DNA from 2 places in the Paenibacillus rhizovicinus genome. Region 1 is predicted to be linked to the other one. Evidence: predicted binding sites of a transcription regulator. Region 1 holds the regulator's gene; the other holds the start of a gene.
What was found. Region 1 encodes NrdR, which represses ribonucleotide reductase genes. Its sites were predicted from a motif close to AACACNATATATNGTGTT; they were not measured.

Region 1 (4,425 bases):
GTCGATCGGCATCATCGCTTTCTGCTCGGGGCTCGTCGTTTGGCTGGCGATGCAGATCGGCTCGTTATTGTCGGGCTATATGTCGCCGATGACGGCCAAATGGATCGGTGCAGTCTTGCTGATGATGATCGGCACGTACGCGATCTACCAATGGTGGCAGCGTCGGCGCGCGAACGCCGATTCGCCGGAGGAAGAGCAGCAGCCCGAACCGGCTGCGGCGATCACGGAGCCGGCTGACGACGAACTGCGAGCGACGGCTTCTACGATCATCAACCTGGAGCTGAAACGGCTTGGCATCGTCATCCAAATCCTGCGGAAGCCGCAAATCGCGGACGTGGACCGGTCGGGCGTGATCTCGTCCTCGGAAGCGATACTATTGGGCTTCGCGCTGTCCCTCGACAGCTTCGGCGCGGGGCTCGGTGCGGCGATGGTCGGCTTCAACCCGCTGCTGACGGCGTTAGTCATCAGTACGACGAGCGGATTGTTCCTGCTGGCGGGCATGCGGCTCGGTTTCCGGTTCGCGGCGTGGCAAGGCATGCGCGCGATGGCTGTGCTGCCAGGCATCATGCTGATCGTCATGGGCCTGATACGGCTCATGTAACGTTACGGTTGGTCGGAACGCCGGAATTCTTCACCTATATAATCAAAGACATGGATAAGTAATAACACAGGTTAGACATCCTTGCTTGCGAATTGCGATGCTTACGAGGTGAATGCTTTGAAACTTGGATTAACCGGCGGGATCGCCTGCGGTAAAAGCACGGTATCCGCGATGCTGGTCGCCCGCGGCGCCAAGCTTGTCGATGCCGACCAGGCCGCCCGGGAAGTAGTGCTTCCCGGCGAGCCCGCGTTGGCGGCGATCGTCTCCGCGTTCGGACAAGCCGTCTTGAATGAAGACGGCACGATGAACCGGGCGGAAGTCGGCAAGCTTGTGTTCGATAACCGCGAGCGTTTGACGGTATTGGAATCGATTCTGCATCCCGCCATTCGCAGCCGAATGTGGGCGCAGATTCACGCATACGAAGCGGAAGATCCGAAGCAGTTGATCATAGCGGATATACCGCTGCTGTACGAAACAGGACAAGCCGAGCTGTACGACGCGGTGATGGTCGTCTATGTGCCGAGAAACATTCAGGCGCAGCGCCTGATGGCACGAAACGCACTCGCGCTCGAACAAGCAGAACAGCGAATCGCCTTGCAAATGGACATCGAAGAGAAGCGCAGCCTGGCGGATTTCGTCATCGACAACAGCGGAACGTTGGAAGATACGAAGCAGCAGGTCGACCGGTTCTGGGAAGAGCAGGGTCTGCCATGAGAAGAAACCGGGCGCGCAGGCGAATATTACTCATCTTGGTTATGGCGATGCTTGCGCTGCTGTTTGTCCGCTCGGAATGGATGAGCCGCTGGCTCTACCCCGTGCATTACCGCGAAGCGATTGCCGCAAGCGCGGACAACTACGAGCTGGACGCTCATCTGGTCGCAGCCATCATACGCGTAGAATCGAATTTTAAACCCGAGGCGGTATCGAGCGTCGGCGCGGTCGGCATTATGCAGCTGATGCCGGATACTGCAAGCTGGGCAATCAAGAAGGGCGGATTCAAGGACGTGACGGTAGAGTCGGTTTCGAAGCAGCCTGAAGCCGGAATCGAGGTCGGGGCCTGGTATCTGAACGAATTGAACGAACAGTTCGAGGGGAATATGTATAAAGTGATCGCGGCCTATAACGCCGGTCCGAGAAGGGTAAACGAATGGCTTTCCGACGGAACGTGGGACGGCCAGCTTGAATCGGTTGATCAGGTTCCTTTCGGGGAAACAAGACACTATATACAGCGGGTTATTTATTATTATAATAAGTACATGAAGCTCTACCCCGACATTCGCAAATCGTAAGGAAACGTAAAAGCTTTGACCGGCTGCCGTTATAGGCAACCAGCCAAAGCTTGCGTTTAAACCCTTCGATTAACGACCTGCAAGAGATTGCTCTGCGATTTGTACCAATTTGCGAGTGATGCTGCCCCCGATGGAACCGGCATCTTTGGTTGTGATATTGCCGTAGTATCCATCTTGTGGAAGAGAGATACCAAGCTCTTGGGCAACCTCATATTTCATTTGGTCCAATGCAGCGCTAGCTTGTGGAACAACGAGTTGATTGCTGCTTCCGCTGTTGTTAGCCATTCGTTCGTTCACCTCCTTGCGGTTGGTAACTGTATTATGTGCGTTATTGCCGTTTTCATTACAGGTAACGATTGGGAATTTGCAAAAAATAAAAAAGATTGAATTCGCATCGCGATTAGACGGAGGAGTTAGACGATGAAATGCCCGTATTGCGACTATGCTGGGACGAAAGTGCTCGATTCCAGACCCGCTAACGAAAATAAATCGATACGCCGCCGCCGTGAATGCGAGAAATGCACGCGGCGGTTCACCACGTTCGAGATGGTCGAGGAAACTCCGCTGATCGTCATCAAGAAAGACGGAAGCCGGGAAGAATTCAGCCGCGACAAGATCTTGCGCGGATTGATCCGTGCTTGCGAGAAGCGGCCGGTATCGGTCGATCAGCTCGAGATTATCGTGTCCGAAGCGGAGAAAGAATTGCGGACGACCGCTCAAGCGGAAGTGGAGAGCCGCGAAATCGGCGAGCTCGTCATGTCCCAGCTGTATCCCGTAGACGAAGTGGCCTACGTCCGATTCGCATCGGTATATCGTCAATTCAAGGACATCGACATGTTCATGAAAGAACTGAACAGCTTGCTGTCGAAGGATACGTTGTCTTGATTTCAATCCCCCATGACCTGTTTCGCTGCATGCATTCATGCGGCGGGCAGGTTTTTTTGCATGGGCTGACAGCGGGGGTGGTTGCGGTGTCTTCAATAGTTGTCATGAATACAGCGATTTGCGCACGACTCTTTAAACCTTCGCCGATAGCGATTACAATAGGTACGTTCTGTTCATTCTTGTCGAATCAACCATTTCATCTAGGGAAAGGCTGGCCGTATTCATGAAAATTACCCGTTGCGAATCAAATCCGATCGTCACGCCGGGCTTGTACGATTGGCGCAAAGCGACCGTGTTCAATCCCGCCGTCATTATCGAGAACGATAAATTCTATATGATCGAGCGTACCGCAGGCAGTTTGGATCCGTTCCAGTGCTTCTTCGGCCTGCTGGAGAGCGAGGACGGCGTTAACTTTCGTCACGTGCTGGACAAGCCGGTTATCCATCCCGAGCAGTTTGGATTCCCGTACGGCAGCATCCAGGACCCGCGCGTCGTGAAGATCGACGATACGTTCTATATGAATTATGCGCTGCGTCCTTGCTCCATGAGCTATTATCCGACAGGGGTCGGCATTCCGAACAATGCCAAGCCGGAGTACCCGAACGGCTGGGGCAAGCCGGAAGACTGGCTCACGCGCTCGTCCATCGCAACATCCAAAGATCTCATCAACTGGGAGTTCCTCTGCGACACGACGCCTCTTGAGATTAACGACCGCGACAACATTCTGTTCCCGGAGAAAATCGGCGGCAGATATGCGCTGCTCCGCCGTCCGGAAGAATACATCGGCGAAGCATACGGCACCGAGAAGCCGGCCATGTGGATTTCGTATTCGGACAACCTGATCGATTGGGACGCTCCGATCCTGCTCGCCGTGCCTGAGGCGGATTGGGAATACAAGAAGATCGGAGGCTCGACGCCGCCGATCAAGACGGATAAAGGCTGGCTGACGCTGTATCACGGCGTGGGCGAGGATCATGTCTACCGCGTCGGGGCCATGCTGCTGGATCTGGAGCATCCCGAGAAGATCGTCGCGCGTGCGCCGGGATTCATCATGGAGCCGGAAACGTACTACGAGAAATTCGGCCTGTTCATTCCCAATGTCGTCTTCCCGACGGCCAACGTGGTGAAAGACGGCTTGCTGTACATCTACTATGGCTGCACCGATACGGCGATCTGTCTCGCGACGGTTCCGCTGGACGAGCTGGTGGACTACATTATTGCGGAAAGCGAAGGCAAGTAATTCGATTGAATACGTGATGGTCCTATTAGCGTAAAGTGGAGGGCTGACGTATGGAATTCCATACGAATTTCGTACGGCAGTCCCTCTGAATATTTTTTTAAAATTTTGTGGGAAAGGCTTGTGCAAGTTAGCGTTAGCATGATATACTCTTTCTTGTCGTCACCTTTCAAAAACGTGACTCATGAAGAATTAAATACCAGTATCTTGCACGGGGAATTAGCTCAGCTGGGAGAGCGCGTCGCTGGCAGCGACGAGGTCAGGGGTTCGAGCCCCCTATTCTCCACCATACCTTACACATGAACGGCAGAGATGCCGTTTTTTTATTTTTTTATATGAGCGTTCATACATCGCGAAAGGCTGCCATTACTAGAGAAACAAGACTTCGGAGGGTTATGCATTGAAGATTAAGA
Region 2 (4,425 bases), 1.6 Mb from region 1:
GGCTGCCGTCGCGGTAAATCGTTACGCCTTTGCAGCCCAGGTCGAATGCGAGTTCATACAGCTCTTTCGTTTCTTCGACCGTAAAGTCGCTTGGACAGTTCGCGGTCTTCGAGATCGAGCTGTCTACCCAGCGTTGGATCGCCGCTTGCGCGCGGATATGATCCTTCGCCGACAAGTCCATCGCCGTTACGAAGTAATCGGGCAATTCTTCGCCCGGATGCGCATCCTTCCAGGATTGAGCAATAGGAACAAGCTGCTTGTCGAAGCCAAGCCGGCTTTGTCTGAAATATTCGAAAGCAAAGTAAGGCTCGATGCCCGTCGAAGTGCCCACCATCGTACCCGTGCTGCCCGTAGGCGCCTGCGTAATAACGGTCACGTTGCGAATGCCTTTGGCCAGCGCCGCTTCGCCGACTTCCGGGAACTCCGAGATCATGTTCTTCATAAAGCCGCTTTGCAGGAATTTCTCCGCATCGAAGGCTTCGAACGAGCCTTTCTCTTCGGCGATCTCCGAGGATGCAAGATACGCTTCGCGTGCCATGAAACCATATATTTTATCGAGGAACAGAAGCGATTCCGGGCTGCCGTAACGAATATGCAGTTTGATCATCAGTTCGGCGAGACCCATCGTTCCAAGACCTACGCGGCGCTCAAGCTTCTGGTTCCTCTCGTTCTCTTCAAAGTGATAAGGTGTCGTATCGATGACGTTGTCGAGGAAACGTACGGACCACCGCGTTACTTTCGCCAATTCTTCCCAATCCACATCATGCTTACCTTCATCATAGAACTTGGACAAATTAATAGCCGACAGGTTGCAGACGCCCCAGCCCGGCAGCCCCTGCTCACCGCATGGGTTCGTACAGATGATCGGGTTGAAATACCAGCTGTTCGACATTTGATTGTAGTATTCCATGAAGACGACGCCAGGCTCGGCCGATTTCCATGCGGATTCAATAATCGTATGCCATACGTCGCGCGCGCGAACGGTTTTGTAAGGCACGACGCGTTTACCGAGCTTCTTCCAGGCGTCAAGATCGCCCGTCCACAGTTCATCGTATTCCGGATCCTTCGTATCCGGGAACACCAGCTCCCAGTCCAGATCTTCCTTCACAGCTTTCATGAAACCGTTGCTGACGCAGACCGACAGGTTCGCATTGGTTACTTGGCCCATGGTCTGCTTCACCGTAATGAAATCGACCACATCCGGATGCCAGTCGTTGATCATGAGCATCAGCGCGCCTCTGCGGCTTCCGCCCTGTTCGATCAAGCCGGTCGTGTAGCTGAACAGGCCGCCCCAGGACACCGCGCCGCTCGAAGAGCCGTTAACGCCAGCCACGATCGCGCGGCGAGGACGCAGCGAAGACAAGTTAATCCCAACGCCGCCGCCGCGGGCCATGATCTCCGTCATTTCCGTTAAAGTCGTCATAATGCCGCCGCGGCTGTCCTTAGGCGAAGGAATAACGTAGCAGTTGAACAACGTTAATTCTTCGCTTGCACCGGCACCGGCAGCAATCCGGCCGCCGGGGACCAGTTTCCAGTCATCCAGAATGTAACGGAAACGCTCGGTCCACGTCTGCTGCTTGTCTTCGCCTTTCTCGGCGCCCGCCATCGCACCGGCCAGGCGGTCCCACATTTCTTCCGGCGTCTTCTCGATCGTAAGCGTTAGTTTCTCCACGCTTGTGGTTACCGTATCCCCGCTTCTGAGTCTTACGGTTACTTCCGAACCGTTGCGGCCGACGACTTCGCCGACTTCTTTGGCCGGGAATTTCGGATCGTCCTTCGTCAGGACGAGAACGATGTCTCCGATCGCCGTTTGGCTCGTATCCGCATTCTTCCAAGCGTAACGGTCCAAAAATATTTTCTCGCTGAGACCTTCCAATTTCCGCGTCATTGCCATCCGATTGGTCCTGCCTCCCATGTCCCCTTATATCGCGTGCACACCTGTTATTGTATGTGTTCGGGAAACTATATATTGTGTGTCTTATAAGTATACTACACTACATATGGGTAACACATGCCGAGTTTCACCTATTTCTACGCTTTTCCGCGCTTACATCACCTATTCTCTTTCTATAGCTTGTCCGTTCGTGCATTTTGCTCATTTTTACGCGTCCGAATCGCCTTGGTTTTCACGATCGTTCCTTGTTACTTCATTCCCGTACCGTTATTTCTCCCAGAGCTCGATCAAGCGGCCATCCGGATCTTCTATCCAGATAAACGCGCCAAATTCACTGCTCTCCGGTTGTTTCGCCAGCGGCACGCCAAGACGTTCAAGAGGCTTCATCGTCTCGTCTAGACTTTCAATACTTCGCCGTACCATTTCTTGATTTCGTCCAGATTCTTCGTTCGCCAAAATATGCCTCCGACACCCGTGATCATCTCATCCAGCTCCTATCTGTTATCAATAAGCTTCCGAGCGGCTTTACAGTAGTATCCCCCTGATCTCGGTAACATCAGCCACGATTGCTGCAGGACGATGCTGCGTTAGTAGAATTATATTGTATGGGATTCAACACCGCGCAAAAACCCGCAGACAATCAGCATCTGCGGGTAAGTCGGCACCTATTCGCTCCATCGCATCGTTCCTAGTCGATATCGAGCAGTTCGAGGATAACGCCCAAATCATCCGTACTTTCCACATAGGCGTATTTATCGCCGTTCTGAATGAGCGGGAAACCGAAGGCTTCAAGCTTGGCCGCCGTTTCCATCATGCGGTTCTTCGCTTTGAAGGCAATATGATGGACTCCGGGACCTTTCGTATCCAGGAATTCCTTCCACGTCGACGGATCCTCCGTCGGTTCGATGAACTCAATGACTGTATTCTCCATATGGAAGAAAGAGAGCCTTACTCTTCCTTGCGTAGGCTGCCCCAAATAGGTCACCGTGTCGCTGCCGTCATCATTCGCCATAATGATCGTTGGAGCAGGAACGCCAAGCAGCTCGGCAAATCGGTTGGTAGCCTTCTCCACGTCACGAACGATCATTGCGATCTGGCAAACGAAGGTTGTTCCTAGAATCGTATTGTCCACGTTGTTTCTCCTCTCATCTTCACGAAAGTATGCAGCCGATAGCCGGCCTCGATTAATCCTTCAGCCTGTAGCTTACGAAAGCAAGCTGCTTATTGTCCGGTGACCAGGAATTGACGTTTAAAGTGCCCTGCCCGCCGAACAGTTCTACAAGCGTACGGCTGTTGCCGCCCGATGCGGACAGGATCCGAATCTCGACATGCTTATTCGGGGGATGATCTCCCGGAGCGACATCATCCTTACGATAAGCAATGTAAGCTACCGATTCGCCATCAGGGGATACGTGAGGGAACCAATTATTGCTTTCGTCGATTGTCATTTGGACCTGATCGCCGCCATCGGCATTCATCCGCCACACCTGCATCAGGCCTGTCCGAACCGAGTTGAACCAAATATGCTTGCCGTCAGGAGAATATTCGGGTCCGTCGTTAAGCCCGGCTGCGTCCGTCAGCTGGGTTTCCAGTCCGCCGTTCACCGGAATGGTGTAAATATCGTATTCGCCGTTACGCTCCGCGCAATACGCAAGCGTACTTCCGTCCGGCGACCAGCCGTGCAAGTAGCTTGGCGCCATCGGGGTGACGAGGGTAGGTTCGCCGCCCTGCAAAGGGAACGTATAGATGCGGGACTCGCCGTCCTCGTAAGTATGATGACTGACCGCCACGCGCGAATTGTCCGGCGAAAGCACGTGATCGTTGTTGCATTGATTGGCGTAGCCCGATTCGATGACGATGCTGTCTCCCGTTTCAAGGTCGAAGCCGTACAGCCGGCCCTGGCTGTTATAGATGAGCCGTTTACCGTCGCTCGTCCAATTGGGCGCCTCTATCAAATAATCGAATACGGCCAGCGTACTGCGTTCGCCGCTAATGACGTCAACGGTTTCCAGGACGCTGGTTACGTTTCTGCTTTCGGCCTTGCGCGGCTCAATTAATCGCTTCATCGCTGTATCTCCTTCACTTAAGCTCTTGGCTTGATATTCAAATTAACGCCCAAATCTTCTTCGCTGTCCACGATCGTCCAGCTGCTGCCGGGATAGTAACCGATCGTTCGCATGACATAGCCCATTTCCTCCAGCTCGCCGATAACGGCGTCGCGCTTCTCGCCGACCTGGAAGCCCAGATGATGAACGCCGTTTCCATGCTTGTCGAGGAACTCGCGGAACGTGCTTTCATGCTCGTCCGGTTCGTGCAGCTCGATGATGAATTTGCCAACCTGTATATTGGCGAGTTTAAGGCCGTAATAAGCGGGCTTGCCGCGATAAGTCAAATCGGGATTGTGGGACGGTGGATGATTGTGGATCTCGGGTACGGGCACGTTGAAAAATTTCGCCCAAGTCTCGGCGGCCTTCTGAATGTCTTTGACTACAATGGCGATCTGTATAAATCCGTCTAATTCAACATTGTTC

Region 2: the regulator NrdR is predicted to act here: its motif matches at 1,959-1,976, upstream of GZH47_RS02055 (adenosylcobalamin-dependent ribonucleoside-diphosphate reductase).

What each region holds. Positions count from the first base shown of each region.
Region 1 covers NZ_CP048286.1:5,878,962-5,883,386, forward strand. Annotated here, with positions in the region: gene GZH47_RS26170 (MntP/YtaF family protein) at 1-601, shown strand, start outside; gene coaE (dephospho-CoA kinase) at 719-1,315, shown strand; gene GZH47_RS26180 (lytic transglycosylase domain-containing protein) at 1,312-1,890, shown strand; gene GZH47_RS26185 (alpha/beta-type small acid-soluble spore protein) at 1,960-2,175, opposite strand; gene nrdR (transcriptional regulator NrdR) at 2,311-2,775, shown strand; gene GZH47_RS26195 (glycoside hydrolase family 130 protein) at 2,999-4,015, shown strand; tRNA gene GZH47_RS26200 (tRNA-Ala) at 4,226-4,301, shown strand.
Region 2 covers NZ_CP048286.1:453,411-457,835, forward strand. Annotated here, with positions in the region: gene GZH47_RS02055 (adenosylcobalamin-dependent ribonucleoside-diphosphate reductase) at 1-1,894, opposite strand, end outside; partial or broken gene GZH47_RS02060 (hypothetical protein) at 2,162-2,376, opposite strand; gene GZH47_RS02065 (VOC family protein) at 2,583-3,026, opposite strand; gene GZH47_RS02070 (TolB family protein) at 3,079-3,960, opposite strand; gene GZH47_RS02075 (VOC family protein) at 3,978-4,425, opposite strand, start outside.